4 regions of the Brucella tritici genome follow, and region 3 is predicted to be linked to each of the others. Evidence: predicted binding sites of a transcription regulator. Region 3 holds the regulator's gene; each other region holds the start of a gene.

Region 1 (7,726 bases), on a different contig from region 3:
ATGTTGAAATCACCAATGGCTTCACCACCTTCCGCCAGCGGATAGAGCCAGGAACGGCCCGTCCACTTCTTGTCGGCAACGCTGAATTCGATAATGCGCAAGCCCGTCTTGCCGCTTTCGGTCTTTTCCGGCGCACCATCGACGAAAAGCGGTCCTTCCAGAAGACCATAAAGCTTCGAGCCGTCCTTCGACATGGCCAGCCCCTCGAAGCCCCCCGAGCGCTTCAGATTGTAGGACGGCAGCTTGAGGCTCGGATTGGCGGGCAGAGCGAGTTTCGGATTATCAGGCGACACCACTTCCGTCTCACCGACAACCGTCGGAATAACGTCGGTCAGCTTGCCGTCCATGTCGAATTTCAACAGGAAGGGCCCGAATTCCTCGCCGACCCAGAAGCCATCCGCAACCGGCTGGATGGATTCCACATCGAAGTCGGCGCCAGTCAGATAGCGCTTTTCAGCGCCTTCCATAACGATGGGAAACGGAGCCTTCTTGTCCGGATCGCTGAGGAACACGGTCTTCACGCGCTCGACCGTTCCCTTGTCCCAGTCGAACTTGACATTGTGCAGCATCAGCATGGCATCCGGCGAATTGAGCTTGGAGCCGAAGCCATTGTCGGACAGTGACCAGAAACTGCCGTCTTCCATGGTCTTGATGCCGGAAAAGCCCTGCACCGGCTGGCCGTCGAACGGCACAGACAGGCCGGTCTTGCGCACGCCGTCCTTGCCTTCAACAGTGCCGATGCCCTCAGCACGCTTGCGGTCGGCGGTGGTGAACTTGCCCGATGTCTTCAGATGTTCAGCCGCATCGTCCGGCGCAGCGATGATGGTGTTCGCGGGCAGGATGGCATGGGCTTTGAGTGTAGCGAGAAAAGCTTTTTCTTCTGCGGAAGCAGGAAAAGCCAATGCGACGGCACCGGCAAGCATGGTCGAGGCGACGAGACGCGATATCATGATAAGTCCCCGTTGGATTTGAAATACAGGGACGGAATTAGGCTGACTTTGTATCGCTGGCTTGACGCTTCCATGAAGCTTTGGCGAAGGCCCCCAGCTTTCACCGGGGGTCAACTGTCTCATCAAGTCATTATACCAGGACGCTGAGATGCTAACGCATCACGCCCTGAAAATGCTCAGTCGCCGCACGGGCTTAACCAAAACTCGATGAGTCAAACTCATCTAGTTTTGGTATTACACCGCGATCTTGCCGCCACCCTGCTTCGTGATTGCCACCACGGCAGGCCGAACCGGCATATCGTCCTTGAAATCCGGCCAGCGGGTGGACAGGTCCTCGTAATAGGACGGACGACCGTGACCGTCCCAATCTTCGCCGCCATCGCCCGGATGCTGCACGGCAACGAAAGCCGTCTCATCATCGGGTGCAAACAGCGGACCGCACATTTCCGCACCCACCGGCACGCGATAGAACAGTTTCGAGGTCGCGCGCGCATCACCTTCCGTATCGACCGCCCAAAGTCCGTCGGTGCGGCCTGTATCCTTGTTGCTGTTGCCATCGGTTGCGACCCAAAGCCGACCGGCACTGTCGACGGCGGCGTTGTCCGGCATACCGAACCAGCCATTGCGTGTCGTGTCGGTGGAGAAGCTGGCACCGACTTCTGCCACGGATGGATCGCCGCATTTCAGCAGCACCTCCCACTTGCCTGTCGTGGCGGCAAAATCCTGACCATCTTCCTCGATCTCGATGATATGGCCAAAGGCATTCTTGGCGCGCGGATTGGCGGCATCCACCTGATCGTCCTTGCGCTTGGTATTGTTGGTGAGCATGACATAAACACGGCCATTGACCGGGTTCGGCTGCACGTCTTCCGGGCGGTCCATCTTGGTCGCGCCGAGAAGATCGCCCGCGCGGCGGGTTTCGATCAGCACATCGGCCTGACTTTTGAAGCCGTTCTGCTCGGTCAGCGGACCCTGACCGAATACCAGCGGCATCCAATCGACCTTGCCATCTTCATGGAATTTGGCCACGTGAAGCGTGCCTTCATCCAGCAGGTCCATATTGGCAGCGCGATCATCCGGGTTGAACTTGCCCGCCGTCACAAACTTGTAGACATAGTCGAAGCGTTCGTCGTCGCCCAGATAGAAGACCACGCGCCCGTCCTTGTTGACGATGGATTCGGCACCCTCATGCTTGAAACGGCCAAGCGCGGTCCGCTTCTTCGGCACGGCGTTCGGATCGGACACATCGACCTCGACGATCCAGCCAAAGCGGTTCGGTTCGTTCGGCTCCTTGGAAACATCGAAACGGTCGTAGAAACGTCCCCATTCGTATGAGCCTTCGGGAATGCCCATGCGCTTGTAATTGGCCGTTTCCGCGTGACCTTCCGGCAGTTCGCCAATGAAATAGCCATGGATGTTTTCCTCGGCCATGATGTAGGTGCCCCAGGGCGTGACGCCGCCTGCACAATTGTTGACCGTGCCGAAAACCTTGGTGCCGGAAGGATCGGCATTGGTCTTGACGCGATCATGACCGGCGGCGGGACCGCTCAGCGCCATCTCGGTATTGGAGGTGATGCGGCGATTGTTTGCACCGTCGAGCACCGGTTGCCACTTGCCGTCCTGCTTGCGGATTTCGACAATCGTGCCGCCATGGGCGGCCATTTCGATATCCACCTGTTCCTTCGAAAGCGGAGCCTGCTCCACCTTGCCGTCAACGATCTTGACGAGGCCGGGGAACATCAGGTGCGGATTGGTATATTCGTGATTGACCACGAGGAAGCCATGTTCCGGCGATTCCTCGATGGCGATATAGCCGACATAATCATTGTTGTAGCCGAACTGACGCGCCTGCGCCTCGGCAGACTGTTTGGTCGGATCGAACTCCGGCGCATCGGCAAAAAGCCTGTCGCCCCAGCGCAAAAGCACATCGGCGTCATAGCCTTCCGCGACATGGTGATGGGCATCCACACCGGCTTCGACTTCCTTGAAGGAAAAGGCCGAACCGGATGCAGCGCGCGCATCACCGGCGCTCAACAGGGCGAGCGGGCTGACCGTTGCCGCAATGGCCGAGACAGCAAGCGATCCACGCAGAAAGCCACGGCGGGAAAAGCGCCGGCTGATGATTTCGCCCATGGTTGGATTATCGGACGGATTGCGCGGATCGGCATCTGCTTCTTCCAACTGGCTGGTCTTGAACAGACTTTGCTGGGAAAGATTCTCTGACATTGCTAGCTCCCTATCGAATTGTGGAGTTGCAAATTAGAAGCACTAGATGACAGCCGGACGACATCGGGCTGTCCAAATTGGATTCCCACATACATCGCGGGCCTGCATGGTTGCGTCTCTGTTGTCCGCTCAGGTTTTGTATGAGGGAAGACGCGCATCGCTGATGCGATAATTATTCAAACTGACAGACCAGCAGCCCAACTCTGCCTACTCTGTCAGTATAATTTCATTCCAGATTTGAGATATATTCGCTCTTCAACAAGTATATAGGTGAAGAATGGCTATTGAAATCTCGTTGAAACCCGGATTCTTGGTCATGAATGGCGATGATCACGAGTATGTTTTGGTGACACTAACCAATAACGGACAAGGTTTTTCCGGAGAGGTAAATATATATTCCGATAGTTCGACAGAGCTTTTAACTGCGCAGTTCGGTATTGACGAAAGCACTGTAGTTACAAAGCCGGATGGCACATATGAAGCTGGCTTCTCATCAGATTATGTTGGGCGATCAAAACCGCCACATAGCGGCCCTCTGCCCACGATGAATGGTACAATTTACTTTCAATACGCTGACGATCATGGCGTCAATACCGCCTGCAATGTCTCTATCGGAGCACTGGACGAATAATATTATGGGTTAATTGCCAAATATCCTCCCAAACCCGGATGTGTCGTCACATCCATCTCATCGTTTGAAACGGAATAGCTGACCCAGTCAAAAAATGTTCTAACCAGCTGTAGAATAATTTTGCCGGTAAATGCGCTTTCCGATAAAACCATCCCGGTTTATCGATTGAGGGGTTGGTTATGACCGACGCGACGGCTGCACGACGCAATATTGTTATCCTGACGATTGCACAGGCACTGGGCGCTTCCAGCCCGCCTATCGTGATTTCGCTTGGCGGTCTGGTAGGCCAGAAACTGTCTTCCGATCCGGCACTCGTCACACTGCCCGTCAGCCTGTTCAATCTCGGCCTTGCGCTTGGCACACTGCCTGCCGCTTTCTTCATGCGCCAGTTCGGACGCCGCAATGCCTATATGCTGGGTGCGCTTGTCGGCGCTGCGGCGGGTGTGATCGCAGCCGCAGGTATTTTTGCCGCCTCCTTCCTCATCTTCTGTCTCGGAACGCTGACTGCCGGTTTCTACGCCTCTTATGTCCAGAGCTATCGCTTTGCCGCGACCGATGCGGCAACGGGCGACATGAAGGCGCGCGCCATCTCATGGGTCATGGTGGGTGGGCTCGTTGCGGCAATCGTCGGGCCACAGCTTGTCATCTGGACACGCGATACCATTCCGGATGCGATGTTTGCAGGCAGTTTCCTCAGTCAGGCTGTTCTCGGGCTTCTCGCCCTCCCCGTCCTTTTCATGCTGCGCGCACCGAAGGTCCGGAAATATCCGAACACCATCCATGATACAGGCCGCCCTCTCGGCGAAATTCTCCGTTCACCGCGCTTCATCCTTTCCGTGGCTGCTGGCGTCTGTTCCTATGCGCTGATGACATTTGTGATGACGGCAGCGCCCATCGCCATGGTCGGCCATGGCCATTCCGTCGATCATGCAGCCCTCGGCATCCAGTGGCATGTGCTCGCCATGTTCGCGCCAAGCTTCTTCACCGGAAAGCTCATCACCCGTTTCGGCAAGGAAAAGATCACCGCACTCGGTCTGGTTTTGATCGCGTTCTCCGCCATCATTGCATTGGGCGGCTTTGATGTGGGCCATTTCTGGGGTGCGCTGATCTTCCTCGGCATCGGCTGGAATTTCGGCTTTATCGGCGCGACCGCCATGGTGACCGACTGCCACACACCGGCGGAACGCGGCAAGGCACAGGGCGCCAATGATTTCATCATGTTCGGCACTGTGGCCTGCGCTTCGTTCTTTGCAGGGTCGCTCTTGCATTCATCGGGCTGGGAAACCATCAACTGGCTGGTCTTCCCGATCGTCGCCCTTGTTCTGGTACCGCTTATTCTGCGCCTGAAGCCGAAAGGGGCTACAGCCGAGGCCTGATCGGCCCGAAACCCTGCTCTTTCATCCAGAGCCTGCCGCCTTCGGACATTGCATCATAAACCGCGCCACCGAGGGCGGCTCCTATATTCGTATGCAAGCCCGCATATGATGCTGCCTCCTCCACCTGTCCGTGCGGAGCGGAAACGGCGATGCAGTCTGTTCCGGTCCCTGTTGCCGCTTTGCCGCCGACATCGAGGCCGAGTTCGATAATAGCGGCGGTGCGGGCCTCGGAAGCAATGGAAATAGCCTCTATATGGGCTGCGACCGACAATGGCTTATCGATGTGAACCAGAAGATTGATCGTTCCAATGGGCATCTTCATCTGCGTGAGTTCCCCCACCCTCCCCGCGTTTGACAGGCCGACAGTGGCAAGGCAGGCAGCATGGGCTTCGCCGGAGCGTGATATTGCAACATGGTGTTTCTGTACTCTGCGCGATGTCATCATCTGGACCGCTTCACCATACCCGGCTTCTGCCAGTCTCTCCTGCAACAAAAGCACCGGGTCCACATCCAGCGTCAGGTCGTCATTGCGTACCTCCAGCCAGGCGACGGAACACGCCGAAACGAACCCCGGACGCGTCAGAGACCAGCTCAGGATGTTTTGCCGGTCTGGAAATTCAGCCGCGAGCACCCGGCCGGAACAATGGATCGTGAAAGGCAGCATGAACCATCTATCGCAGATCGCTGCGGAGTTCGCGACCAGCGCCTTACAGTCGTCCACAGAACTGCCGTGTGCCTTGGCGAGGCGATAAAGCACGGCTTCGTGACTTGGCCACAGTTTCGCAAGAAGATACTTATCTCGGAAAATTGTTTCGCGTGTCACGGAAACGGACAAGCGGTTTGCTCTGGATTGCGACATGATCAACGATCTCACCGATGAGATATTCTGGATATTCACCATCGGGTGCTGCATCCTTTTCATCATGCGCCTTCTTTCGCCTCCCCCGCGTCATAAGGTCGATCAGGCGCAAGACCTGAACACATTACGCTCTCGCCGCCGTTCACGCCGTCGCCGCTTTCAGGCACTGGACTGACACCAGGACCTGGCGGCCGCATCAAGCTTCAAAGCGCTAATCTTTCGCAAGTCCTATAGCCTTAGCCTCAATCGCCGTTGTGAAGCGTCAATGTTAGTGGCCATGTAATCAGTGACATCCCTTAAAAGGGCTGGGGAGCAATCCGCTCTGGTCTGGTTTTCGGAGCATTTTCCGACATAAACTGGATGGCTTGATCTCCTTGAACTTCATGAACGATACGAAACCTAAACAGCCGTTTGGTTTTGTCATGCTGACTGGGCTTTATGGTTAACGATTGTGCCCATTCAGAGCAGCCATAAGCATCGGTCTGATCGAGAATGAGCCATTGGCAGCCTTTTCCGTCAGAATTCGCAAATAACCGCCAGCGGACTGAATTTGCTCATAGCGCTGCAGGATATAAGCGATCACGATGGATGCATTATGCGTTCCCAGCGTCTTCTTTGCGAGATCGTAGAGCTTTCCATCAATGCCGAGGAAGGTGCGTACTTTCTCTGCTGTATTGGCCAAATCCTGCCAATGTCGGATGGAGGATAGGGCATAGGCTGTGATCTCCGGACAGGAGCGAAGCACCATGTCGAGCGAAACTGTGGGTTCAACTGGAGCATTGGCGATTTCATTTACGCGCTGGTCGATAAATTCAGGCGTTGCCCTTTCAAGATGGGAATCTGGATTCGATTCAATTTGCTGCCGCTCATTTTGAGATTCATTGGCGCGCAAATTTTGAACATTTTCATGAAGTTTCAATGCGTTATCGATCTCCGCACGAATGCGCTGCATGGATTCGACCAGAGATGTCAGTTCTTCATGCTCTGCACGACGCGGAATGCTGTCGACGATCAGACGAAAACGATGATGGATGTCCTGCCAGTTACCGGCAAGTTTCTCCTGAGCGGCAAATTCAACAAGCTTGGTGATATCCCGGCGCAACAAGGTCAGGCGTTCGCGCATTTCACGCAAGGCCGTCTTTTCCGCCCTCACCTGCTCTGCAGCCGCTTCCAGTTCACAGGCACGTGCCAGCAGCGGCGTCAGTGAAAAGCCGAATGCAATCTGCACGTCTCCACCCTTGGCGCGACGGGCATAGCGCTTGCCATTCGGGCTGTCCTGTCGAAGGATGAAACCGGCATCGACCAGCGCTGCCAGATGACGGCGCAAGGTTGCATCGGCCATGCCATGGGCGCGCAATGCCAGTTGCTTGTTGGACGGGAACACAATCAGGCTGCTCTGCGCATTCAGTTCCGTTTCCGGATAGAATGACAAAAGCGCCGAAAGAACCGCCAGAGAACGATCATTCAAGCCGAAATGCGTCTTCGCTTCACACAGCCAGCGATGCAGTTGCCATTTATCGGCAACCGCTCCCGGTGCGATCTGCTGTGTGTTCTGTTGACTTGCCAACAAGGCGAGCGTCATCCTTCGACTGCCAAACGGCGTCGAGGCCAATTGAATCTCCATTTTCTTTCACCTTCCACAAGGCAAAAGAAATCCACCCGCCGAAATGACGCTAATTACACT
Region 2 (7,726 bases), on a different contig from region 3:
TTCACCGTCGCGCATCCGGTATTCAACCGTGCCAGACGTCGGTTCCAGACGGGTTGCCAGACTATTCAGGAGCGTCGTTTTGCCAGAACCGGATTCGCCGACGATGGCCAGCACTTCGCCCGGCCACAGATTGAAGGAAATGTCCGCACAGCCCCGGCGATTGCCGTAAAATTTCGACAGGCTGTTTACTCTCAGCAGGGGTTCGCTGTTCATTTTACTGTCTCCTTGGCCGCGGCCTCATTGTTCGCTGCCAGATGACCGAAATGGCCGTTGGCCTGACGGTCTTCGCAAAAATCAGTGTCGGAGCAGACAAACATCGAGCCGCCGCGATCATCGAGCACGACTTCATCCAGATAGACGCCCTTCGCGCCGCACAGCGCACAGGGTTCCTTGAACTTCTGCACTTCGAACGGATGATCCTCGAAATCGAGGCTCACCACCTGCGTATAAGGCGGGACGGCATAGATGCGCTTTTCGCGACCGGCGCCGAACAATTGCAATGCCGGAGACATATGCATTTTCGGATTGTCGAATTTCGGCGTCGGCGAAGGCGCCATCACATAGCGCCCTTCGATCATCACCGGATAATCGTAGGTCTTGGCGATATGGCCGTGACGCGCGATGTCTTCGTAGAGCTTCACATGCATGAGGCCATATTCGGCCAGCGCGTGCATCTTGCGGGTTTCGGTTTCACGGGGCTCCAGAAAACGCAACGGCTCGGGGATCGGCACCTGATAGACGATCACCTGCCCTTCGGTCAGCGGATATTCCGGAATGCGGTGACGGGTCTGGATGATGGTCGCCTCGCCCGTATGGGTCGTCACGGCAACATCGGCTGTCTTCTGGAAGAAAGCGCGGATGGAGACGGCATTGGTCGTATCGTCGGCACCCTGATCGATGACCTTCAGCACATCGTCCGGCCCGATGATCGAGGCGGTTACCTGCACGCCGCCAGTTCCCCAGCCATAGGGCATCGGCATTTCACGGCTGGCGAAAGGCACCTGATAGCCGGGAACGGCAATGGCCTTCAGGATGGCGCGGCGGATCATTCGCTTGGTCTGCTCGTCCAGATAGGCGAAGTTGTAGTTGGCCAGATCGCTCATTCTGCGGCCTCTTTCATCTGGTTGTGCGCTTGGTCATATTCCGCACGCATACGGCGGATGAGATCGAGTTCTGCCTGGAAATCCACGTAATGCGGCAGTTTCAGATGCTCAACGAAACCGGTGGACTGCACATTGTCGGAATGGGAGATGACGAATTCCTCGTCCTGTGCGGGAGCGGTCACATCCGTATCGAACTCGCGAACACGCAGCGCACGGTCGCAGAGCGACATGGACATGGCCTTGCGCTCACTCTGGCCGAACACCAGCCCATAGCCGCGTGTGAATTGCGGTGGCTGCTTGGCCGAGCCCTTGAACTGGTTGACCATCTGGCATTCGGTCAGTTGTACGCGACCGAGCGAAACGGCAAAGCCAAGTTCCGGCACGTCGAACTCGACATCTACTTCGCCAATGCGGATTTCACCGACGAAGGGATGCGTGTTGCCATAGCCGCGCTGCGTGGAGTAACCGAGCGCCAGCAGGAAGCCTTCGTCGCCACGCGCCAGTGCCTGAAGGCGCAGGTCGCGTTCCATCGGAAATGTCCAGGGTTCGCGGGTCAGGTCGCCCGGTTCGTGACCTTCCGGCAGAGAACCGTCATCCTCGATCATCCCGTTGACACCGAGAATATCGGTTACACGTGGAGTTTCCTGGATTTCAGCTTCACGCATTTCCGGTTCCGGCACGGCCACGTCGCCTGCCAGATCCGGATCAAGAAGCCGATGCGTATAATCGAAAGTCGGCCCCAGAAGCTGGCCACCGGGCAAATCCTTATAGGTCGCCGAAATGCGACGCTCGATCAGCATCTGGGCTGTTTCCATCGGGCGGGAATAGCCAAAGCGCGGCAAGGTGGTACGGTAGGCGCGCACCAGAAAGATTGCTTCGATCAGATCGCCACGGGACTGACGGACGGCAAGTGCGGCCAGTTCGCGATCATAGAGCGAACCTTCGGCCATGACGCGATCGACCGCCAGCGCAAGCTGCTCGACAATCTGATCGAGACGCAATGCCGGGACCGAGCGGTCGCCGCGACGGCGATCATCGAGAAGACGGTGGGCATTGCGGATGGCTGTTTCACCACCCTTTACGGCAACATACATTTTCAGCCCTCCAGATTGCTTACGCGCGTTGTGCGGGGAAGCGCTGCAACAGCACCGTCGCAGACCAGAACAAGATCAACGCCCAGCGGATATTGCGCACCGTTCTCGCGCCATTGATTGATGAAGTCCTGCGGCAGACCTTCAACGTGAAGCGCACGTTCACCATCGATACCGGGGCCTTTGAGCACAAAACCCTGCCCGCTTGTCAGCGACACAACAGCAAGGACAACGGTTGTCGAACGATCAGGAAACTCGGCGTCGCCCTGTGAAAACTCTGCCAGAGACGGCAGCAGGGAAACATTGCTGACCAGAGCGAATTGTGCGGCATCTGTATTATCGACACGCGGCGCACCGGTGTGAAAAGTAAGCCAGGCGGTTGCACTTTCATCGGCAGCTATCGCGGCATCGCACCAGACCGTCGCGTCGTGATCGAGCAGAGTTGCTGCAATCACGCCCAGTTCAGGCGTCAGCGGCTGCGGTGGGGTGGCTGCGCGAGCCAGAGGATAGATGCGGCCGGGATTGGCCATGGCATGCATGACGGCATGGAATGCCGACTGCGCATCCGTCACCGGATCGGCAAAGCCGCCCTCGAACGCGGAGGAAGTGCTGTTTACAGAAGAAGGAAGCATTAATTGTCTCCCCGGACCATTGTGAAGAAATCAACCTTGGTGGCGGCAGCTTCGCTGCGCAGCGTGGCGTCGGCGTCGGCGAGCCGCTTGCGCAAGACATTCAGCACCTGCGTCTCCACCGCATTGCGTTGGCCTTCATCCAGCCACAGCGCATCGAAAAGAGCGGCAAGGCGTGCCTTTTCCTGATCGCGACCAAGTGCATAAGAGTGACCGACCGAGCCGTCGGAGAGCCGCACCGTAGCGCGCGTCACCGTTGCCTCGCCGACATTGAAGGGCGCGCCGCCGCCGCCAATGCGGCCACGCAGCATTACAAGACCGGTTTCCGGTCCGCGCAGAACCTCGAATTCAGGCTTGTCCGACCATGCTTGCCAGAAGGCTTGCAGTTCTTCGCCACTTGCACGCGCAAGAATCGCCATGCTCGCCTGCCTTGCGGCTTGAACTGGATCTGGCGCCTTTCTGCTTTCAGTGGCGGAACCGGCTCCGCCTCCCTTCGCACTCTGCTCCGTACCGTACATGAGCTTCCCTGCCCTTTGAGATCTTGTTGACTTACTCTTCGGATTTGTCTAGTTATATAGACAACTATACAATACCAGAATGAATACACCCTGCCAATGACAGGACGATGACAGTTGATGACAAAGACCAGAAGAATTGAGAGAAACAGCGGTGTGGCGATCTGGCGGCAGATTGCCGACGAGATACGCGGCGATATCATGGCGGGGAAGCTTCAGTCCGGTGCGCGCATGCCTGCCGAGATGGAACTTGCCTACAGGTTTGGAGTCAATCGCCATACGGTGCGCAGTGCCATTGCCGCGCTGACGCAGGAGGGCGTGCTGCGTGCCGAGCAAGGTCGCGGCACCTTTGTTGCCAATGCAAAGCGCCTGACCTACCAGATTGGACGCCGTACCCGTATCTCGCAGTCGCTGGCTTCACAGGTGCGGGACATGCAGGGCGCATTGCTTGCTTCCGGCACTACGCCCGCCTCTCCGGATATCGCCGAGGCTCTTGAGATCGAACCCGGTTCCCCAGTCATGCGGCTGGAAACCTTGCATAGTGCCGACGGACGCCCCCTCTCGCGCGCAACACTCTGGATCAGTGCCGAACAATTTCCGGAAATCGCCGAGGATTATGCGGCAAGCGGTTCAATAACCGTGGCTTTCCGAAAAGCAGGGGTTGCCGACTACTTCCGTAAATCGACAATCATATCCGCCCGCCATGCGGATTCGGATGATCTGAAACATTTGAAGCTTTCGCCCGGCGCCATTGTGCTGACGGCCAAGGCAATCAATGTGAACACTGACGGTGTGCCCATCCAGTATTCGCTGACAAGGTTTTCAGCCGATAATATGGAGTTTTCTATCGACACTTATCCCGGCGACCCGCAGATGAATGATATGAACTGACCCATGCTGGTGCCAACCACGCATGGTGCTTTCAACACAGACAGGAAACTCCTGATGACCGTCACTATTTTTCACAATCCGAAATGCGGCACCTCGCGCAATACGCTGGCAATGATCCGCGCCAGTGGTGAAGAGCCCGTCATAGTCGAATATGTGCAGAATCCGCCCACGCGGGACCGTCTGGTCGGCCTGTTGGCGGCAATGAGCGTGACGCCGCGCGAGCTGCTGCGTGAGAAAGGCACACCCTATGCCGACCTCGGCCTGTCCGATCCCAAATGGACCGATGACGAGCTGATCGACTTCATGATGGCTCATCCGATCCTGATCAACCGGCCCATTGTCGAGACGCCTCGCGGCACGAAGCTTTGCCGCCCATCCGAACTGGTTCTGGATATTCTGGAAAACCCGGTCACATCATTCACCAAAGAAGATGGCGAGCAGATTATATCAGGCGAAAAGTCGCTTTGAGGGGCTTGAGATCGCAACGCGACACTGCAAGCCCATCGATTTTGAAACTATGAAGCCAACAGAAAAGGCGCTGTAAAACAGCGCCTTATCATACTTTACTTATAAACTGGATTATATCCGTTCTCAGAACGGGATTTCGTCGTCCAGATCGCGCGAGAAACCGCCGCCGCTGCCGCCACCCGAAGACGGGCCGGACGAGCCGAAGTCACCGCCGCCACCGGAATAGTCGGACATCTGGTTGCGATTTCCGCCGCCACCGCCGAACGAACGGCCTTCGCCGCCGCCTTCGCCACGGCTATCGAGCATCTGCAGTTCGCCACGGAACTTCTGCAGCACGACTTCCGTCGAGTAACGGTCATTGCCGTTCTGATCCTGCCACTTGCGGGTCTGGAGTGCGCCTTCGATATAAACCTTGGCGCCCTTCTTCAGATATTGCTCGGCGACCTTGGCAAGGTTTTCATTGAAAATGACAACGCTGTGCCATTCGGTGCGGTCCTTGCGTTCGCCGCTCTGGCGGTCGCGCCAGCTTTCCGACGTTGCAATGCGCAGATTGGCAACCACATCGCCCGAATTCAGACGACGAATTTCCGGATCGGCACCAAGATTGCCGACCAGAATGACTTTGTTGACGCTACCAGCCATCGAAAAATTACTCCGGGTCTTGCATGCACACTCTTTCCGCACAGCTTCGCACGGACAAGAGGCACGTTCCAAATGAAAGATCAGGCGCAACGATGCGCCATCACCAGAAACTCATGTGTTCACCTTACAGGACTGGCTCAAAACGTGCTCAATCCGGGTCGGCGAATTTGTTAATGTCCACAGAGTTTATGTTCTTGTTTTGTTCAAAATGCAACCTTCCGACATGAAAAAGCCTTGCGCTCGCCACAAATTCCAGTGGTTTTTTGCACCATTTCCTGTGCTGAAAATGCAGTTTTCCTTATTTCAGGGCCAGATCGGGTCAGAACTGCATCTGCCATAATTTCAAAACAGCTTTGCCGGTCACCTTCATGAAGCAATGGCTGTTTGCGCTTCGCAAACCGGATCAGCTTCCAAGGAAAAGCCCTGCCGCTCACTGTATCTTTGGCGCGCAGGGCTTAGGGGGTTGAGCAATGCTCATGTGTCGACATTAATTCGTCGGCAGGTCTTTTCGGATCACAAAGGCGCACGGCCATTTGCATTCCGCGCAAATTCAAATTGTCGGCAATCACACTTTCGATCAACGAGGCATCATTCCTTGCGAAAAGATGCTGCCGCGACCGAAACGGATTGTGCTTTCATCTCTGTGAAAGCTAGGCAACGTAGTCAGGTGGACTCATGCTCCTTTACCTCCCTACAGGGTCTCCCCGCCTCCTGCGGACCTCTTGCCGATGCCGTGTCATCCCACCGCGGCACCTCTCCGCTATCAGCGAGTAAGGTTAGTCTGCTCCTGTCAGGAGTGACAGTCAACGCTCTTGCGTTCACATTTCGTATCGCCTATCAGAAGGCTGGTTGTTCGATATTTGTTCTAATGATAAGAGTGCACCGATGAATGACCGGAGCCCCCTTCTTATTGGAGGGTTTCACCCCATATTAGACACCGGCGCGACGTGTTTCATCATTCGGCGCCAGTTTATCCATGGCATCATGAGCAGGCAGGACGCGGAATGAGCGATCAGAAATTCATTTCCATACGTGGCGCGCGCGAACACAATCTGAAAAATGTCGATCTCGATCTGCCTCGCGACAAGCTGATCGTAATGACGGGGCTTTCCGGCTCGGGCAAATCCTCGCTTGCCTTCGACACGATCTATGCGGAAGGTCAGCGCCGCTATGTCGAAAGCCTTTCGGCCTATGCGCGCCAGTTCCTCGAAATGATGCAGAAGCCGGATGTCGATCAGATCGACGGCCTGTCGCCCGCAATCTCTATCGAACAAAAGACGACGAGCCGCAATCCGCGCTCGACGGTCGGCACCGTCACCGAAATTTACGACTATATGCGCCTACTCTTTGCGCGCGTGGGCGTGCCTTATTCGCCGGCGACCGGCCTTCCCATCGAAAGCCAGACGGTCAGCCAGATGGTTGATCGCGTCATGGCGCTGGAAGAAGGCACGCGCCTTTATATCCTCGCGCCCATCGTTCGCGGCCGCAAGGGCGAGTACAAGAAGGAACTGGCGGAACTTCAGAAGAAGGGCTTTCAGCGCGTCAAGGTAGACGGCACCTTCTATGAAATCGCCGACGTTCCGGCGCTCGACAAGAAGTACAAGCACGACATCGATGTCGTGGTGGACCGTGTCGTGGTGCGTCCTGATCTGTCGACCCGCCTCGCCGACAGTCTTGAAACCTGCCTCAAGCTTGCCGAAGGTCTGGCCGTTGCCGAGTTTGCCGACAAGCCTCTGCCGCCGGAAGAGACGGCTGAAGGCGGTGCTGCCAACAAGTCCGCCAACGAAACGCACGAGCGCATTCTGTTTTCGGAAAAGTTTGCCTGCCCGGTTTCCGGTTTCACAATTCCTGAAATCGAACCGCGCCTGTTCTCGTTCAACAACCCATTCGGCGCCTGCCCGACCTGCGATGGTCTCGGCACGCAACAGGCCATCGATCCGAACCTGATCGTTCCCGACGAAACGGCGGTGTTGAAGGATGGCGCGATTGCTCCATGGGCGCGGTCCTCGTCGCCCTACTACAATCAGACGCTGGAAGCGCTTGGCAAAGCCTATGGCTTCAAGATCGGCGCACGCTGGGCCGATCTTTCGGAAGAAGCACAGCAGGCTATTCTTTATGGCACCAAGGGCAAGGAAATCACCTTCCAGTATGATGACGGCCTGCGCTCCTACCAGACGACGAAGCCTTTTGAAGGCGTGATCCCCAATCTGGAGCGCCGCTGGAAGGAGACCGACTCCGCCTGGTCGCGTGAAGATATCGAGCGCTTCATGGCCTCGACGCCCTGCCCCTCCTGTAACGGCTACCGTCTGAAGCCGGAAGCGCTGGCGGTTAAGGTTGGCATGAAGCATGTTGGCGAGATCACGGAAATGTCGATCCGCAAGGCCGAT
Region 3 (7,726 bases):
AACGTCATAAGACGGATCCTGCGGAAGAGACGGTGATTGCGGCGAATAGGCCATAGCCAGATTGTAGGGCTCCTGCGGAACTGGATTTTGCAGCGAGCCGTCACGATTGCGCTTCTCGTAGAAGGAATTTCCACCGGCCACGAGCACGTAATGCATGTTGTTGTAAGGGAATTTCAGACCCGCCGTGTGAAAGAACATGGCGTTCTTGAGTTTTGGATGGCGCTCGCCTTTCAAGACTGCATCGGCGGCAGCCTGAACGTCGGGCAGCGCCTTGGAATTCATCTGGCGGGTGAGAACACCGGGTGCAAACTGGTTCTTCTGACCGACAACGCCGCAAATCGTATCCGGATAACGTCCCGACGCGAGGCGGTTCATAACGACGGTGCCGACCGCCAGAAGACCATCGGAACTTGAACGGTTGGATTCGAAGAACATCGCACGTTCAAGACAATTCTTGTCCCGTGTGGTGTAGGTGTAGGTCTTTACGCCATTGACGGACTTGACGTGGCTTGCCGCCGTCTTTTCCGAATTGGCTTTTCCCGAGGTTCCGGTCGTCGTGCAACCGGTCACCACGAAAGGCGCAACCACCAGCCCGATAAGAACGGGTAATTTCCACTTCGCGGCGCGCGTCAATGGCTCAGTCTCATGTTAGGACCCTTAACTGATCCAGTCATCCATTCAGGCGAACACATCTGGAACGATGCGCGCGAACGTCTGACTGCGGTGCAAGTCAAAGAGGACGAAGATCAAAGTCACACGCCCTACTGTCGCTTAATCGAATTCAAGGTTTTGGAATTTTTAGGCCAAAAAAAGGCGACGGGTCAAATCCCAACAATGCTGGAGGCGACTAAAATGTCCAAAAGCAACTCCGAATCGAGAGTGCGAATATGCCTACAAGCCCTTTAAATATATTAACAATTTCTTAACAAGAATGGCCAATTCAGATAAGATATTGATTTAATGAGATTCAAAGTCTCGTAATACACGCCATATCCCTGCCTTAATTCGCTTTTGCTTGTACATTTTTTGCATACACATTTGTGGTGTTTCAAATGATCTGCGGAGTTTCTGTTTCGAGGCGGGTTCCGTTGCTCTTCGTCAACTTTCGCAACATGTTTGTAACATCGCGTGAGATGAGACTTCTGACGCCTGTTTCGGGTCGTTGCAATGCGAATCGGGCGAGTGCGATCTGCATCACGCAAAGCTTGGCCGGAAACAAAAACGACCCGCCAAGGAAACTTCGGCGGGTCGGACAAGTCCAGTTCTTGAAGTCTCAGATAATGGCGTCCGTCACCCGAAAGAATAACCGGCACCCCGAACGGTGCGAATGGGATCGAGGGCCCGACCGACATTGATCGCTTTGCGTAACCGTCCTACATGGACGTCCACCGTGCGATCATCGACATAAATGTCCGGTCCCCAAACGCCATCCAGAAGCTGGCTGCGCGAGAAAACACGACCAGGCGACATCATGAAATATTCGAGCAGGCGGAATTCCGTCGGTCCAAGACGAACTTCCTTTTCCTTACGATAAACGCGATGCTGCTGGCGATCGAGAACCAGATCGCCCACTTTCAGCACATGCGAAAGAATGCTCGGATTGGACCGGCGCAGCATGGCTTTGACGCGCGCCAGCAGTTCCGGCGTCGAAAATGGCTTCACGACATAATCGTCCGCACCAACGCTGAGGCCGCGTACCCGTTCGCTCTCCTCGCCACGTGCCGTCAGCATGATGATGGGTAGGCGTTCCGTTTCCGACCATTGACGCAGGCGGCGGCAAAGCTCGATGCCAGATACGCCCGGCAGCATCCAGTCCAGAATGAGCAGATCCGGCACGTTCTCGCGCAAGGCGATTTCGGCCTCGTCGCCGCGCAGCATCGTATCGACCTGATAACCCTCTGCCTCAAGATTGTAGCGAAGCAGCACGCTCAGCGCCTCTTCGTCTTCGACCACAGCGATTTTGGGTGCCTGTGACATCCAGTATTTCCCTATCCAAATTCGGCGGGCGGTGGATAAAATCCCCCCAATCGACCGCGTGCCGCCGCGCTATTCACTCATTCTCACCCGCCGGACCAAAGTCCGGCTGGCTGTAGTTCAGGGTTTACGTGCCTCATCCACGACAATACCGTGGCTCAGGTCTTCCTTCGGTCGTTCGGCCGGCATTTGCAGGCCGGTCACAATGTAATAGACGGTCTCCGCAATATTAGTCGCATGATCCCCGATGCGCTCGATGTTCTTCGCGCAGAACAGAAGATGCGTGCAGGCGGAGATATTGCGCGGGTCTTCCATCATGTAAGTCAAGAGTTCGCGGAACAGAGACGTGTACATGGCGTCGATCTCGTCGTCGCGGTCGCGAACGACGTTGATCTGCTGTACCGAGCGCGATGCATAGGCGTCGAGGACGTCCTTGAGCTGGGTCAGTGCCAGTTCCGCCAGTGTTTCGAGCCCGCGATAAAGCTTTACCGGCTGACGCGATTCCGAAACGGCGGCAACACGCTTGGCGATGTTCTTACCCAGATCGCCCACGCGTTCCAGATCGGCAGAAATGCGGATCGAGCCGATGATCTCACGCAGGTCCACAGCCATAGGCTGACGCTTGGCGATAATCATCACAGCCTTGTCGTCAATCTCGCGCTCACTGGCATCGAGGATAAGATCGTCGGAGATGACGCGCTGTGCGAGCGCATTGTCCGCATTGACGATAGCGGCGACCGACTGCTCGACCATACGTTCCGCATGTCCGCCCATTTCGGCGATCTTATGGGAGAGAAACTTCAATTCCTCATCGTAGGAGCGAACGGTATGCTGAGACGGCATAGTAGACCTCGTAATATAAATTGCGGGGAAGCCGCACTGTCTATCTGTTGAAGCGCAGTTCCGGATCAGCCGAAGCGTCCGGTGATGTAGTCCTGCGTGCGCTTTTCGGTAGGCGCGGTGAACATGGTTTCCGTGTCCCCCACTTCGACCAGATTGCCGAGGTGGAACATGGCAGTGCGTTGCGAAACGCGCGCGGCCTGCTGCATGGAGTGCGTGACGATCACGATCGTATAGTTCTGGCGCAGTTCGTCGATCAGCTCTTCAACCTTCGCGGTGGCAATCGGGTCAAGTGCTGAACACGGTTCGTCCATGAGGATGACTTCCGGGCTCACCGCAATCGCGCGTGCGATGCAAAGGCGCTGCTGCTGGCCGCCGGAAAGGCCGGTGCCCGCATCGTGCAGACGGTCCTTCACTTCCTCGAACAAGCTCGCCTTCTGCAAGCTCGTCACGACGATTTCTTCAAGATCGGTCTTGGTACGGGCGAGACCATGAATGCGCGGACCGTAGGCGACATTTTCATAGATCGATTTCGGAAATGGGTTCGGTTTCTGGAACACCATGCCAACGCGGGCGCGCAGTTCGACGACATCGATCTTCGGATCGTAGATGTCTTCATTGTCGAGCGTGATCTTGCCGCCAACCTTGCAGCCCTCGATCGTGTCGTTCATGCGATTGAGCGAACGCAGGAAAGTGGACTTGCCGCAACCGGAAGGGCCGATCAGCGCCGTGACCATCTTTTCCTGGATATCCAGATCGACGTCGAACAGCGCCTGCTTCTCGCCATAAAATACGCAGACCTTGTCGCCGCGCATCTTTATGGAATTGGCGTTGGCGTTCATTTTTTCTCCTACGGCTTTCTCGAGAGATCGTTCAGTCATCAGATTCATAGCTTTCGACTCCCGTTTTACCAGCGGCGCTCGAAGCGGCGGCGCAGAATGATTGCTGCAATATTCATCACGGCAAGGAACAGAAGCAGGACAATGATAGCGCCTGACGTGCGTTCCACAAAGGCGCGTTCTGCTTCATTTGCCCACATATAGATCTGCACCGGAAGAGCAGTCGACGGGTCCATCGGTGTCGACGGTACGTCAGCGACAAAGGCCACCATGCCGATGAGAAGAAGCGGTGCGGTTTCACCAAGCGCGTGGGCAAGACCGATGATCGTGCCGGTCAGGATGCCGGGTGCGGCGAGCGGCAGGACATGGTGGAACACCATCTGCGTTTTCGACGCACCAAGACCAAGAGCTGCGGCGCGAATGGAAGGCGGTACAGCGCGAAGGGCGGCGCGCGTTGCAATGATGATGGTGGGAAGCGTCATCAGTGTCAGCACCAGACCACCGACCAGAGACGCAGAACGTGGCAGGCCGAAGAAATTGATGAAGACTGCAAGCCCGAGCAGGCCGAACACGATGGATGGCACGGCCGCCAGATTATTGATGTTCACCTCAATCATGTCGGTGAACCGGTTCTTCTTGGCGAATTCTTCCAGATAGATCGAAGCGGCGACACCGATCGGCAGCGACAAGCCTAGAACGATCAGCATCATGTAGAGAGAGCCGACCAGCGCAACGCCAAGACCGGATGTTTCCGGGCGGCTGGAAGCGCCGAAGGTGAAGAGACCGGTATTAAAGGCCTCCTTCATGACGCCCTCTTCCGAAAGCGTCTTCATCCAGCCAATCTGACGGTCCGAAACCTTGCGGTTCGTCTCTGGCACGGAAAGGTCGATCTGCCCCTTGAAAGCGGAATCGATGTCGGCGCCTGCCAGAACCGGAACGGTCTGCGTCGTGCCGATGAGCGATGGATTGTCCATCACAAGCTTACGCAACTGAATACGCACGCCGTCCGAATAGAAGCGGCCAAGATCGCGCATCGCCGGACGGTCTGTCGTGGCAACACCCAGCTTTTCAGCCAGCGCATTGCGCACCAGCAACGGATAGTTGGCCGTGATCAGCACATTCGGATCGGTCGCGCGCTTGTTGCCCGGATCGATCACGCTCTCTTCAAGCTTGACCGGCAGATAAAGCGTCGTCTGCCAGAAGGCTGTATAGCCCTTGGAGAAGACCGAGAAGAGGAGTGCGCACAGGAAGAACACGCCGATGGCAATCGCAGCAATACCGTAATAGCGGAAGCGGCGTTCGGCAGCGTAGCGGCGTTTCAGTCCGATATCGCGACGTGTCGGCTGTACCGTGGCGCCCTGGGCGTTGAAGGTCGTATCGGTCATTATTCGTACTGCTCCCGGTACTTGCGCACGATGTGCAACGCAAAGATGTTCATGATCAGCGTCAGGACGAAAAGCGTGATGCCGAGTGCAAAGGCCACCAGCGTTTGCGGCGAGTTGAACTCAAGGTCGCCGGTAAGCTGGTTGACGATCTTCACCGTGATGGTGGTCATCGCCTCGAATGGATTGATATTGATGCGCGCCGCAACACCTGCGGCCAGAACCACGATCATGGTCTCGCCGATAGCGCGGGATGCGGTCATCAGAAGCGCGCCGACAATACCCGGCAAAGCAGCCGGAAGGACCACGCGCTTGATGGTTTCAGAACGGGTTGCTCCAAGACCGAGCGAACCGTCGCGTAAGGTCCGTGGCACGGCAGTGATGATGTCGTCCGAAAGCGAGGACACAAAGGGGATCAGCATCACGCCCATGACAAGACCGGCGGTCAGAACGCTCTGCGCCATGATGAAACCCTGCCCGCCTGCAATGGCAATCGAAAGATCGCGCAGGAATGGTCCGACAGTCACAAGGGCGAAGAAACCGTAGACGATGCTGGGGATGCCGGCCAGAAGCTCGAGGACTGGCTTTACAACTGTGCGCACTCGGGGCGAAGCATATTCCGCCATATAGATTGCCGAGAAAAGCCCCACCGGAACGGCGAACAGCATGGCCACAAGCGCGATATAGAGCGTACCCGCCAGAAGCGGGATGAGACCGAACTGGCCTGTTTCACCACCCGAGCCGGCTGCGGCAAAGCGCGGGTCCCAGACAGTGCCGAAGAAGAAATCCCACGGCGAAACGGATTGGAAGAAGCTGATGGTCTGGAACAGCATCGAACAGATGATGCCGACCGTCGTCAGAATGGCGATACCGGATGCGGCGATCAGCCCCCAGAGAACGATACGCTCGACATTGTTGCGCGCGCGCATACGGCGGCTGATCGTGGAAAGGCCAAAGATCAGACCTGCGATGGCGATCACCAGAGAAACAGCGGAACCAATGGTGTGCGTCAGCGCGGTAGTCTTTTTCAGGTAGAGCGCGATCGGCACCATGTAATCCTGGCCTTCGGTCGCGAGTGCCACACCCTTGGATGCAAGAACGGCGCGAGCATCCTGATAATTTGCCGGGAAGCTTTCCAGTTCAGCAGGCGTCAGCCGTTCAAGCCCGTTGGCCAGACCGCGCACCATACCAAGCTGCAAGCTGCGATTGGTGAAAGAACCGCCCTCAATGGCGTCCGGCAAACGGGCCGTAGCACTGTGATCGAGATAGACCGACGTTCCAACAGCCCATACAGCGAGAAACAGAACCGCAGGCAATGCGGAAACGAGGAAAACCCACCAGCCATGATAATGCGGGCGGGAATGCATTTTCTCGGTCGGCGAGGCTTTTGCAGAAGCAGACTGCGCCTTGTCCAGTGCAACGGCACGCTGGCGGCCTATGAAGAATCCGATCAGCCCGATTGCAACGATACTGACGAGAACCAGAAAGAAGGACATTCAATTTCCCCGGTTGCCCTGATGAATGCGGACGGTTTTGAGGTGCAGCTTCCACCCAGGCCGTTCCACGCGGATGCGCCTGTCTTAATGCAAAGGCGCGAAAGGAGAAGAACGCGGAGATTTGTCATCCCCGCGTTCCACAGATCAAAACTTACTTCGCAGCCATCGTCTTGCCTTCGGAGAAGGCAGCACGCTGTGCTTCACGTTCTGCATCTGGAGCAGGAACGAGGCCGTATTCGGCGAGCGGGCCGTCAGGACCGATCATCTGGTCGTTCAGGAAGAACTCAACATATTCCTTCAGGCCCGGGATGACGCCGAGGTGAGCCTTCTTCACGTAGAAGAACAGCGGGCGCGACACTGGATATTCGCCCGAAGCGACGGTAGCAGCCGAAGGGGTGATGTCGTTGACGGTCGCAACTTTTAGCTTGTCTGCGTTGTTTTCGTAGAAATAGAGGCCGAAAACGCCAACGCCGGTCTTGTTCGAGTCGATACGAGCGAGAGTTTCAGCATAGTCACCGTCGATATCGACAGCCTTGCCGTCCTTGCGAACTGCGATACAGGCCGAAGCGGCAGCCTTGTCGTCGAGACCGGCCTTCTTGATTTCGTCCAGAGCGCCGGAGTGCTTGCAGCCGTCAGCAAGAACCTTTTCTTCGAAAACTTCACGGGTACCGTGCTTTTCGCCCGGAATGTAGGCGGCGATGTCCCAATCCGGAAGGTTCGGATTGACCTGGTTCCACTTGGTGTTTGGATTGTCGACCAGTTTGCCGTCTACGACCAGCTTGGCGGCCAGAGCCTTGTAGACATCTTCCGGCTTCAGCTTCCAATCCGGACCCTTTGCGTCGGTTGCGAAAACGATGCCGTCATAGCCGAAACGAACTTCCTGAACGTCCTTGACGCCAGCGTCGATGCACGACTTCAGTTCCGAGTCCTTCATGGCGCGCGATGCATTGGCGATGTCGATGGTGTTTTCGCCGACGCCCTTGCAGAATTCCTTGATGCCTGCGCCCGAGCCGCCCGATTCAACAACCGGCGTCTTGAAGTTCGGGAAGGTTTCACCGAAGGTCTCGGCGACGATCTTCGCATAAGGCAGAACGGTCGAGGAACCGGCAACCTGAATCTGATCGCGCGCCTGAGCGGCGGAAACCGACATAACGGCAGCGATGGCAAGCGCTGCGGTTGAGGAAATCATCTTGTT
Region 4 (7,726 bases), on a different contig from region 3:
CGCATCATCGACGCGGTGGAACGCGCTGTCGATCAGGGCAACGTGCTGAATATCCGCTATCGGGATCTGGAATCGCGCGAAAGCGAGCGTAATATTCGTCCGCTCGGTCTGTGGTTCTGGGGCAAGGTCTGGACGGTTATCGGCTGGTGCGAATTACGCAATGCTTTCCGCACATTCCGGACAGATCGCATTGTTGAGGCCAGCGATGCAGGGCGCCTCTTCCGGGCCGAACGTGGCAAGACACTGGCCGATTTCTACCGCCTCATGGAATTGAGTGAATATAACGCGTTCAAAGACTGAATACCTCCCAAGACAGAAAGAAAAAGCCCGGCTGACAAAGCCGGGCTTTTTTGCATTTCGGTAAAACGATTTCTCGTCCCGACTATTCTTCTTCGTCTTCATCCGGCGTCGAGCTCTTGAGCGAAGAGAGCTTGGCAAAGACCTTGTCAGCATCGAGCTCTTCTTCTGCGGGTTGCTCGTCACGATAATCGAAATTCTCGGTCGCGGAAGCCGGCAGCAGGGTGCTATCCGATTCCGGCGCGGCCGGACGGTTGCGGGAGGCGCGTTCGACTTCGATGTCCAGATCGATCTGCGAGCAGAGGCCGAGCGTTACCGGGTCCATCGCCGTCAGATTTGCCGAGTTCCAGTGCGAGCGATTGCGAATCTGTTCAATGGTCGACTTGGTCGTACCGATCAGGCGGGAAATCTGCGCGTCCTTCAGTTCAGGATGATTGCGCACCAGCCACAGAATCGCATTCGGGCGATCCTGACGCTTGGAAAGCGGCGTATAACGCGGGCCCTTGCGCTTGGCTTCCGGAACGCGAACCTTCGGCTCGGAAAGCTTCAGGCGATGATATGGATCCTTTTCGCCTTTCGCGATCTCTTCGCGCGAAATCTGACCCGTAATGACCGGGTCCAGACCCTTGATGCCCTGAGAGGCTTCACCGTCGGCAATAGCCTTCACTTCCAGCGGGTGCAGCTTGCAGAAAGCGGCAATCTGGTCAAAAGACAGAGCCGTATTATCGACAAGCCAAACGGCCGTTGCCTTCGGCATAAGAAGCTGGGTGGCCATTAGATATAATCCTTCTGTTCGTCCGCTCCGGTGGCGCGGGACGTGGGCAAAACCACAATTTCCGGGAAATCACGGCCTATATATCGTTTTTTTGTCGCCAGAGCAAGAATGGCTCTGAACGTTAATGTCTGCAGACAAGTATGGCGGCTTTTGGCCCGGATACTAAGCAATATCGAGTACGATCTTGCCAATATGTCTTCCTTCCTCCATGCGCTCATGCGCACGCCAGGCATCTTTCAGCGAAAAGATCATGTCCATCACCGGGGCGACGCGGCGCTGCGCCAGAAGCGGCCAGACCTTCGCCTCCAGTTCCTGCGCAATGCCAGCCTTGAAGTCGACCGGTCGCGGACGCAGCGTAGAGCCGGTATGGGTCAGACGCTTGGTCATCAATATTGCGAAATTGGCCGTGGCCTTCGCACCGTTGAGAAAAGCGATCTGCACGATGCGGCCATCTTCCGCAGCAGCTTTGTAATTGCGGTCGACATAATCGCCACCGACCATATCGAGAATCACATTGGCCCCTTTGCCCTTGGTCACTTCCTTGACGACCTCGACAAAATCCTCTTGCCCGTAATTGACGGCGTGATCTGCTCCGAGTTTCAGGCAGACTTCGCATTTTTCCTTCGAGCCCGCTGTTGCAATGACGGTCGCGCCAAATGCCTTTGCAAGCTGGATAGCCGTCGTGCCGATACCCGACGAGCCGCCGTGAACCAGAAAAACCTCGCCCTTCTTCAACCCGCCGCGCTCGAACACATTGTGCCAGACGGTGAAGAAAGTTTCAGGGATCGCTGCCGCTTCGATGTAGCCATAGCCGGAAGGCAAGGGCAGCGCGTTCGTCTCATGCACGACGGCATATTCGGCGTAGCCGCCACCCGCCAGCAGTGCGACCACCTGATCGCCCACCTTGAACCGTTTGACGCCGCTGCCGACGACAACAATGTCACCGGCAATCTCCAGACCCGGTATATCCGACGCGCCAGGAGGTGGCGCATATTGACCCAGTCGCTGCAAGACATCTGGCCGGTTGACCCCGGCGGCGCGTGCCCGCACCAGAATTTCACCTTCCTTGGGTTCAGGCACCGAGCGTTGAACAGGTCGAAGCATATGGGCTCCGCCCGGTTCAGAAATTTCGATAGCGGTCATCTGGGAAGGCAAGTCGGCCATCATATTCACAACTCCATTCAGATTTCTGGCCCTACGCATCGTCGCAGAAATGCCGCATGGCGGATGCAAGACGTCACGTTAGGGAAATCGTCATCGATTTTCTCAAATATATATGCGACGATTCAAGGTGTTAAATCTTTTCTGAGCCATCATTGACCACGGAGGACGGCTATGAGCGGTTTCGATGAGGATGTGGTAAAGCCCCGCAACAGCGTGGCGCTAAGCGAAGAGGAACTATCGCTGCTTTCGGTTATCGAAATCGACCAGCGCATAGCCTTGCTGCAATCCGAAATAGAGCGATTGAAGACAGAACGCCTCAAGAAGGACGATAGCCGCGCTGCGGCAGAAGCATTGTTTCGATAGGAATGGAGTCGTCAACGGAAATGGATACCGGAGTAAAGCAACCGGAACCATTTCCGAGCGACGCGCTTTAGGAACAACAATCATTGATCGCTGCAATCGCTCATCAGCCTCAGCACTGACAGTTCGGCTTCAGACTTCGGGAATAGAGTTTTGCGCATTTACATTCAGGTTCTGGCCCTCCTCTGCGGCACAGCCTTCCTTCTCATAGCTTCGGGACTTCACGGTCTTCTATTGCCGCTGCGTGGCGGTGTGGAAGGCTTCTCAGTGGCATCGCTCGGCATGCTCGGTACCACTTGGGCGGGTGGCTTCGTTGCCGGCTGTCTGTTCGCGCCGCGCCTTGTGCGCCGCGTCGGCCATGTACGGGCATTCGGTTGTTTTGCCGCATCGGCTGCGGTTATCGCTTTGCTTTCCGGCATCTTCGTGGATGCAACCATCTGGGTGATCCTGCGCGCCTTCACCGGCTTTTCGATGGCTGGCGCCTTCATGGTCATAGAAAGCTGGCTGAATGAACGTGCAACCAACGAATCGCGCGGCAAGATTTTCGGCATGTATATGATGGTCAATTACGGGGCCACCATGTCCGGCCAGATGCTCGTGGCAGCCGGAGACGTGCGCTCCGATCATCTGTTCATGATAAGCGGCATATTCTTCTGCCTGGCTCTCATTCCAACGGCGATCTCCACAGCCGTCAGCCCCAAGCCGCTGACCGAAGTGCAGCTTGATCTCAAGGCGCTCTATAACAACTCACCTGCAGCCTTCGTAGGTTGTATCCTGATCGGCATTGCCAATGGCGCATGGGGTACGCTCGGAGCTGTCTTCGGCGCTAAATCCGGCATTTCGACCACCGAAATCGCCTTGATGGTCAGTGTCACTATCGCAGCCGGAGCCTTGATGCAGATTCCAATCGGACGCATTTCCGATCTGGTAGACCGACGTTTCGTGCTGGCAAGCGTTGCGGCGCTGGCGGCACTGGTTGGCCTCATTGCCTTTCTCGTCGCTCCGTCCAGCGGCCCCGTCATCATTACGATGACCGGCTGTTATGGCGCGCTCGCCTATGCGCTCTATCCCGTCGCCGTCGCCCACGCCAACGATCACGCAACGTCGGAAAGCTTTGTGAAAGTATCGAGCGGGCTTCTGTTGCTTTACGGCTTCGGTACCATGCTCGGACCGCTGCTGGCGGCTGCGGCCATGGATATTTTCTGGCCGTCCGGCCTCTTCGCCATCACCATGCTCGCGCATATTTCCATCACCGGCTATGCACTGTTCCGTTCACGCAAGCGCGCATCCGTTCCGAAAGAAGAAAAGGATCAGTTCAAAAGCATGCCGTCGGAACGTGGCGCAACACCGGAAGCGCTGAACCTCGATCCAAGAGCAGAGACGGAAGGTTGACGGACGCTGAAAATAGCGTCGATAAATGCAGTCGATTAAATAGTTGAATCAATATGTTCGGCGGCTGTGACACAGCCGCCAATACTGAATTTCGGCATCTTCGCTTTGGAATGCAAACTACATTCACGACAAAGAACCTCCAGCTCGTCAGAGCCGTTCGGTCTCCAATGTCGACGGTTTGAGACGCCTTATCGAACCGCGATCTAAGCGCGGCTTCCCTGTTAGTGACGTGTTACCTGGGATCTCAGTTTTTCGATCTGGTCCTTAAGCATGAGCTTCTTGCGCTTGAGAGATGCAACGTGCAGGTCGTCCATTGCCGGTGACGCTATAGCTTCGGAAATTTCCTGCTCCAGAGCGCCGTGCTTCTTTTCGAGCGTGGCAAGATGGGACTCGATAGCCATCATCAGATCTCCTTTGGTTGATTTCCCTGATTTACGGAACAGCGCGGACCTCGTTTGCCCGTTTGTCCGCTATCCCGCCATTCAACCTGCATGAACGCCCGGCACACCTCCTGTATTCCGGGCCAAACACGCAGTCCCGGCTGCCAAGGATGCGGTATTGTTGTCGCCTTCGACAGCCGTCATCCATGACAGAACCATGACAGTTTGGCATGAGTTTGGTGCAAAGTCGATTTTGTCGTGGTAGCATTTTCCTGAGGCGAAAAATATGATAAGGGCTTCGCCGGAAACGGGCTGACGCCGCACCTTTGAGGGTTTGGCGCGGCCCGTAAAACTATTCAACAGAACGGGGCACCGCATGTCCGATCAGGAACAGGCCGAAATCAGATTGGCCGTCGCACGACTGAAACAGGAACACGCGGATTTCGATGCTGCCATAAACGCCATGATAGCGGTTGGCTGCGACCAATTGCGCGTCCAGCGTATGAAGAAGAAAAAACTCGCAATCAAGGACAAGCTGCAGGAGATGGAAGATCGGGTGATCCCCGACATCATCGCCTGAATGTCCATAATGATCCATGACAGAGCCGGGGTTCGCCCGGCTTTATCATTTTAATACCACCCTAAACATGCACGAAAGAAGCGGAGCAGGAAGATCAATGAGCGTTACTGCCGATGTCGCCATCATCATGGGAAGCCAGTCCGACTGGGAAACCATGCGCCATGCAGCGGACACACTGGAAGCACTCGGCATTTCCTTCGATGCCCGGATCGTTTCCGCGCATCGCACGCCTGACCGGCTCGTTGCCTTTGCCAAAGGTGCCAAAGCGGAAGGGTTCAAGGTCGTTATCGCAGGTGCGGGCGGCGCGGCTCACCTGCCCGGCATGGCTGCAGCCATGACACCACTGCCTGTCTTCGGCGTTCCGGTCCAGTCCAAGGCGCTTTCGGGTCAGGATTCGCTCCTCTCCATCGTGCAGATGCCAGCTGGCATTCCCGTCGGCACGCTCGCCATCGGTCGCGCCGGTGCGGTCAACGCCGCTCTTCTCGCCGCCGCCGTTCTGGCGCTTTACGATGAAGCGCTTGCAGCCCGCCTCGATGAATGGCGCACTGCGCAAACGGAAAGCGTGGCTGAGCGCCCTTCGAACGAGGCCTGATATGAACAACTCCGCACTCAATTCTGCACTCAGGCCCGGTGCAACCATCGGCATCATCGGCGGCGGCCAGCTCGGCAGAATGCTTGCCATGGCCGCAGCACGTCTCGGCTTTGAAACCGTAATCCTGGAACCACAGGCCGATTGCCCGGCGGCACAAGTTGCCAATCGCCAGATCGTCGCTGCCTATGACGACCCGAAAGCGCTTGCCGAACTTGCAGCAGCGTCCGATGTCATTACCTACGAATTCGAGAACGTGCCGGTCAGCGCCGCCGACAAGCTGGCCGAAACCGCTCTGGTCTTTCCTCCCCCGGCAGCGCTCGAAGTCTCACAGGATCGCTTTACCGAAAAGCAGTTTCTCAACTCCAGCGATATCGAGACAGCACCCTGGCGTCTTGTGGACGATGAAGAAACCCTGATTGCAGCTCTGGGTGCCCTTGGCGAGCGTGGCATCCTCAAGACGCGGCGTCTTGGTTATGATGGCAAGGGACAGGTCCGCCTGACGTCACTCGATGAGGCTGAGGCGCATAAGGCGATTCTCGCGATCAATCGTGCCCCGGCAATCCTCGAAGGCTTCGTTGATTTCGAGCGTGAAGTCTCAGTGATCGCAGCACGCGACCGCTCCGGCAATATCGCCATCTTCGATATTGCCGAAAACGTTCACAAGGACGGTATCCTCGCGACTTCGACCGTACCGGCTTCCATCTCCGAAAGCACGGCGGAAGCCGCCCGTAAAGCCGCCACAAAGCTCCTGAATGCGCTTGATTATATCGGCGTGCTCGGACTTGAGTTCTTCGTCCTGAAGGACGGCACGCTTCTGGCAAACGAATTCGCCCCCCGCGTCCATAATTCAGGCCACTGGACCGAAGCAGCTTGCGCTGTTTCGCAGTTTGAACAGCATATCCGCGCCGTAGCCGGATTGCCTCTGGGCAACACGGATCGGCATTCCGATTGCGTGATGGAAAACCTGATCGGCGACGATGTCGAGAAGGTACCAGCGATTCTCTCCGAAAAGGATGCCGTGCTGCATCTTTACGGTAAAAAGGAAGCACGTCCGGGCCGCAAAATGGGCCATGTGACGCGCATTCACCCCCGCGGGAAATAATGTTCATCGGGAATCCCGTCGATTCCCGATGAATCTTTGCCACCTGCCAAGAATTTCAGCTCCAGTGCCCTGAATCTGCGGCTCAGGAGTTGACATTTGCCTGAAACCTTGTGTATTTCGGCCAACCCTTCGGGCATCTAACAGTGCCTGTAATCAATTGGCGCCTCGAGCGCCTGTTTTTATGAAGCCCCGCGGCATCTGCACGTCAACGGGCCAACAAGACCGGTGATTGACATGAAGATCAAGAACTCGCTTAAAGCGCTCAAGGGCCGTCATCGCGACTGCCAGCTGGTCCGCCGCAAGGGCCGCGTTTACATCATCAATAAGACTGCCCCGCGCTACAAGGCTCGTCAGGGCTAATCTTATTTCTGATTTTGCATTTGACGTTTCGCTGCGCATGGTAAAATCTATGCTCATGCGGAACGTTTTTGCATGTCTGATTTCTTTTTCTGTACTCGCGTCGCTTGGTACGACGGTGCCCCTTGCCCATGCCGAAGTGGCACCCGGCAAAATGCCGCTTACCGCCCCTCTGACACCCGTTCAGACCGGCCCCGACACGGAACAGAAAACTACCCCGGAAAAGCCTGAATCGGATGCAGTCCAGACGCCTGAAGAGCGCCTTGACAAACTCTTTGCCGATCTTCGCCGCACGACGGACGAAGCCAAGGCGCGGCGCATTGCTTCACAGATCAATACGCTGTGGTCACAGTCCGGCAGCGCAACAGTCGATCTCCTGATGCAATGGGCCAACACAGCGATGCTGGAGCGGCGCTATCCTTCGGCAATCGACTTCCTGAATGAGGCGATCGCGCTCGACCCGGAATATGCCGAGGCCTGGAACCGCCGCGCTACGGTCTATTTCCTGCAAAAAGACTATGCCCATGCCATGTACGACATCAATCGTACACTGGAGTTGGAACCACGCCATTATGGTGCCCTGACCGGCATGGCGGCCATCTTGCGCCTGCGCGGCCTCAAGGAACAGGCGCTAAAAGCCTATGAGCAGGCTCTCATCGTCTATCCGATGATGCGCGACGCACAGAAGAACTTCAACGATTTGGCCGACGAACTGACGGATACGCGG

Evidence for each region. Region 3 encodes PhoB, which activates phosphate uptake and scavenging genes when phosphate is short. Its sites were predicted from a motif close to TGTCATNNANCTGTCAT; they were not measured.
Region 1: F9K94_RS06715 (PhoX family protein) is a predicted target of PhoB. The motif match lies at 3,223-3,239, and genes of this name have one in related genera.
Region 2: phnF (phosphonate metabolism transcriptional regulator PhnF) is a predicted target of PhoB. The motif match lies at 3,438-3,454, and genes of this name have one in related genera.
Region 4: F9K94_RS19575 (YdcH family protein) is a predicted target of PhoB. The motif match lies at 4,575-4,591, and genes of this name have one in related genera.

What each region holds. Positions count from the first base shown of each region.
Region 1 is NZ_WBVY01000002.1:251,948-259,673, forward strand. Features, by position in the region: gene F9K94_RS06710 (esterase-like activity of phytase family protein) at 1-950, opposite strand, end outside; gene F9K94_RS06715 (PhoX family protein) at 1,185-3,176, opposite strand; gene F9K94_RS06720 (hypothetical protein) at 3,454-3,807, shown strand; gene F9K94_RS06725 (MFS transporter) at 3,987-5,183, shown strand; gene F9K94_RS06730 (adenosylcobinamide amidohydrolase) at 5,167-6,042, opposite strand; gene F9K94_RS24395 (hypothetical protein) at 6,041-6,217, shown strand; gene repC (plasmid replication protein RepC) at 6,485-7,666, opposite strand.
Region 2 is NZ_WBVY01000001.1:455,767-463,492, reverse strand. Features, by position in the region: gene phnK (phosphonate C-P lyase system protein PhnK) at 1-213, opposite strand, end outside; gene F9K94_RS02330 (alpha-D-ribose 1-methylphosphonate 5-phosphate C-P-lyase PhnJ) at 210-1,103, opposite strand; gene F9K94_RS02325 (carbon-phosphorus lyase complex subunit PhnI) at 1,100-2,197, opposite strand; gene phnH (phosphonate C-P lyase system protein PhnH) at 2,200-2,826, opposite strand; gene phnG (phosphonate C-P lyase system protein PhnG) at 2,826-3,341, opposite strand; gene phnF (phosphonate metabolism transcriptional regulator PhnF) at 3,456-4,229, shown strand; gene arsC (arsenate reductase (glutaredoxin)) at 4,284-4,697, shown strand; gene ssb (single-stranded DNA-binding protein) at 4,821-5,339, opposite strand; gene uvrA (excinuclease ABC subunit UvrA) at 6,344-7,726, shown strand, end outside.
Region 3 is NZ_WBVY01000003.1:265,922-273,647, reverse strand. Features, by position in the region: gene F9K94_RS11180 (cell wall hydrolase) at 1-633, opposite strand, end outside; gene phoB (phosphate regulon transcriptional regulator PhoB) at 1,291-1,977, opposite strand; gene phoU (phosphate signaling complex protein PhoU) at 2,095-2,817, opposite strand; gene pstB (phosphate ABC transporter ATP-binding protein PstB) at 2,883-3,656, opposite strand; gene pstA (phosphate ABC transporter permease PstA) at 3,722-5,038, opposite strand; gene pstC (phosphate ABC transporter permease subunit PstC) at 5,038-6,531, opposite strand; gene F9K94_RS11150 (PstS family phosphate ABC transporter substrate-binding protein) at 6,683-7,726, opposite strand, start outside.
Region 4 is NZ_WBVY01000005.1:120,183-127,908, reverse strand. Features, by position in the region: gene F9K94_RS19605 (helix-turn-helix transcriptional regulator) at 1-300, shown strand, start outside; gene F9K94_RS19600 (DUF1013 domain-containing protein) at 383-1,072, opposite strand; gene F9K94_RS19595 (NAD(P)H-quinone oxidoreductase) at 1,235-2,239, opposite strand; gene F9K94_RS19590 (DUF1192 family protein) at 2,408-2,599, shown strand; gene F9K94_RS19585 (MFS transporter) at 2,750-3,988, shown strand; gene F9K94_RS19580 (YdcH family protein) at 4,210-4,392, opposite strand; gene F9K94_RS19575 (YdcH family protein) at 4,745-4,948, shown strand; gene purE (5-(carboxyamino)imidazole ribonucleotide mutase) at 5,046-5,540, shown strand; gene F9K94_RS19565 (5-(carboxyamino)imidazole ribonucleotide synthase) at 5,542-6,642, shown strand; gene ykgO (type B 50S ribosomal protein L36) at 6,877-7,002, shown strand; gene F9K94_RS19555 (tetratricopeptide repeat protein) at 7,040-7,726, shown strand, end outside.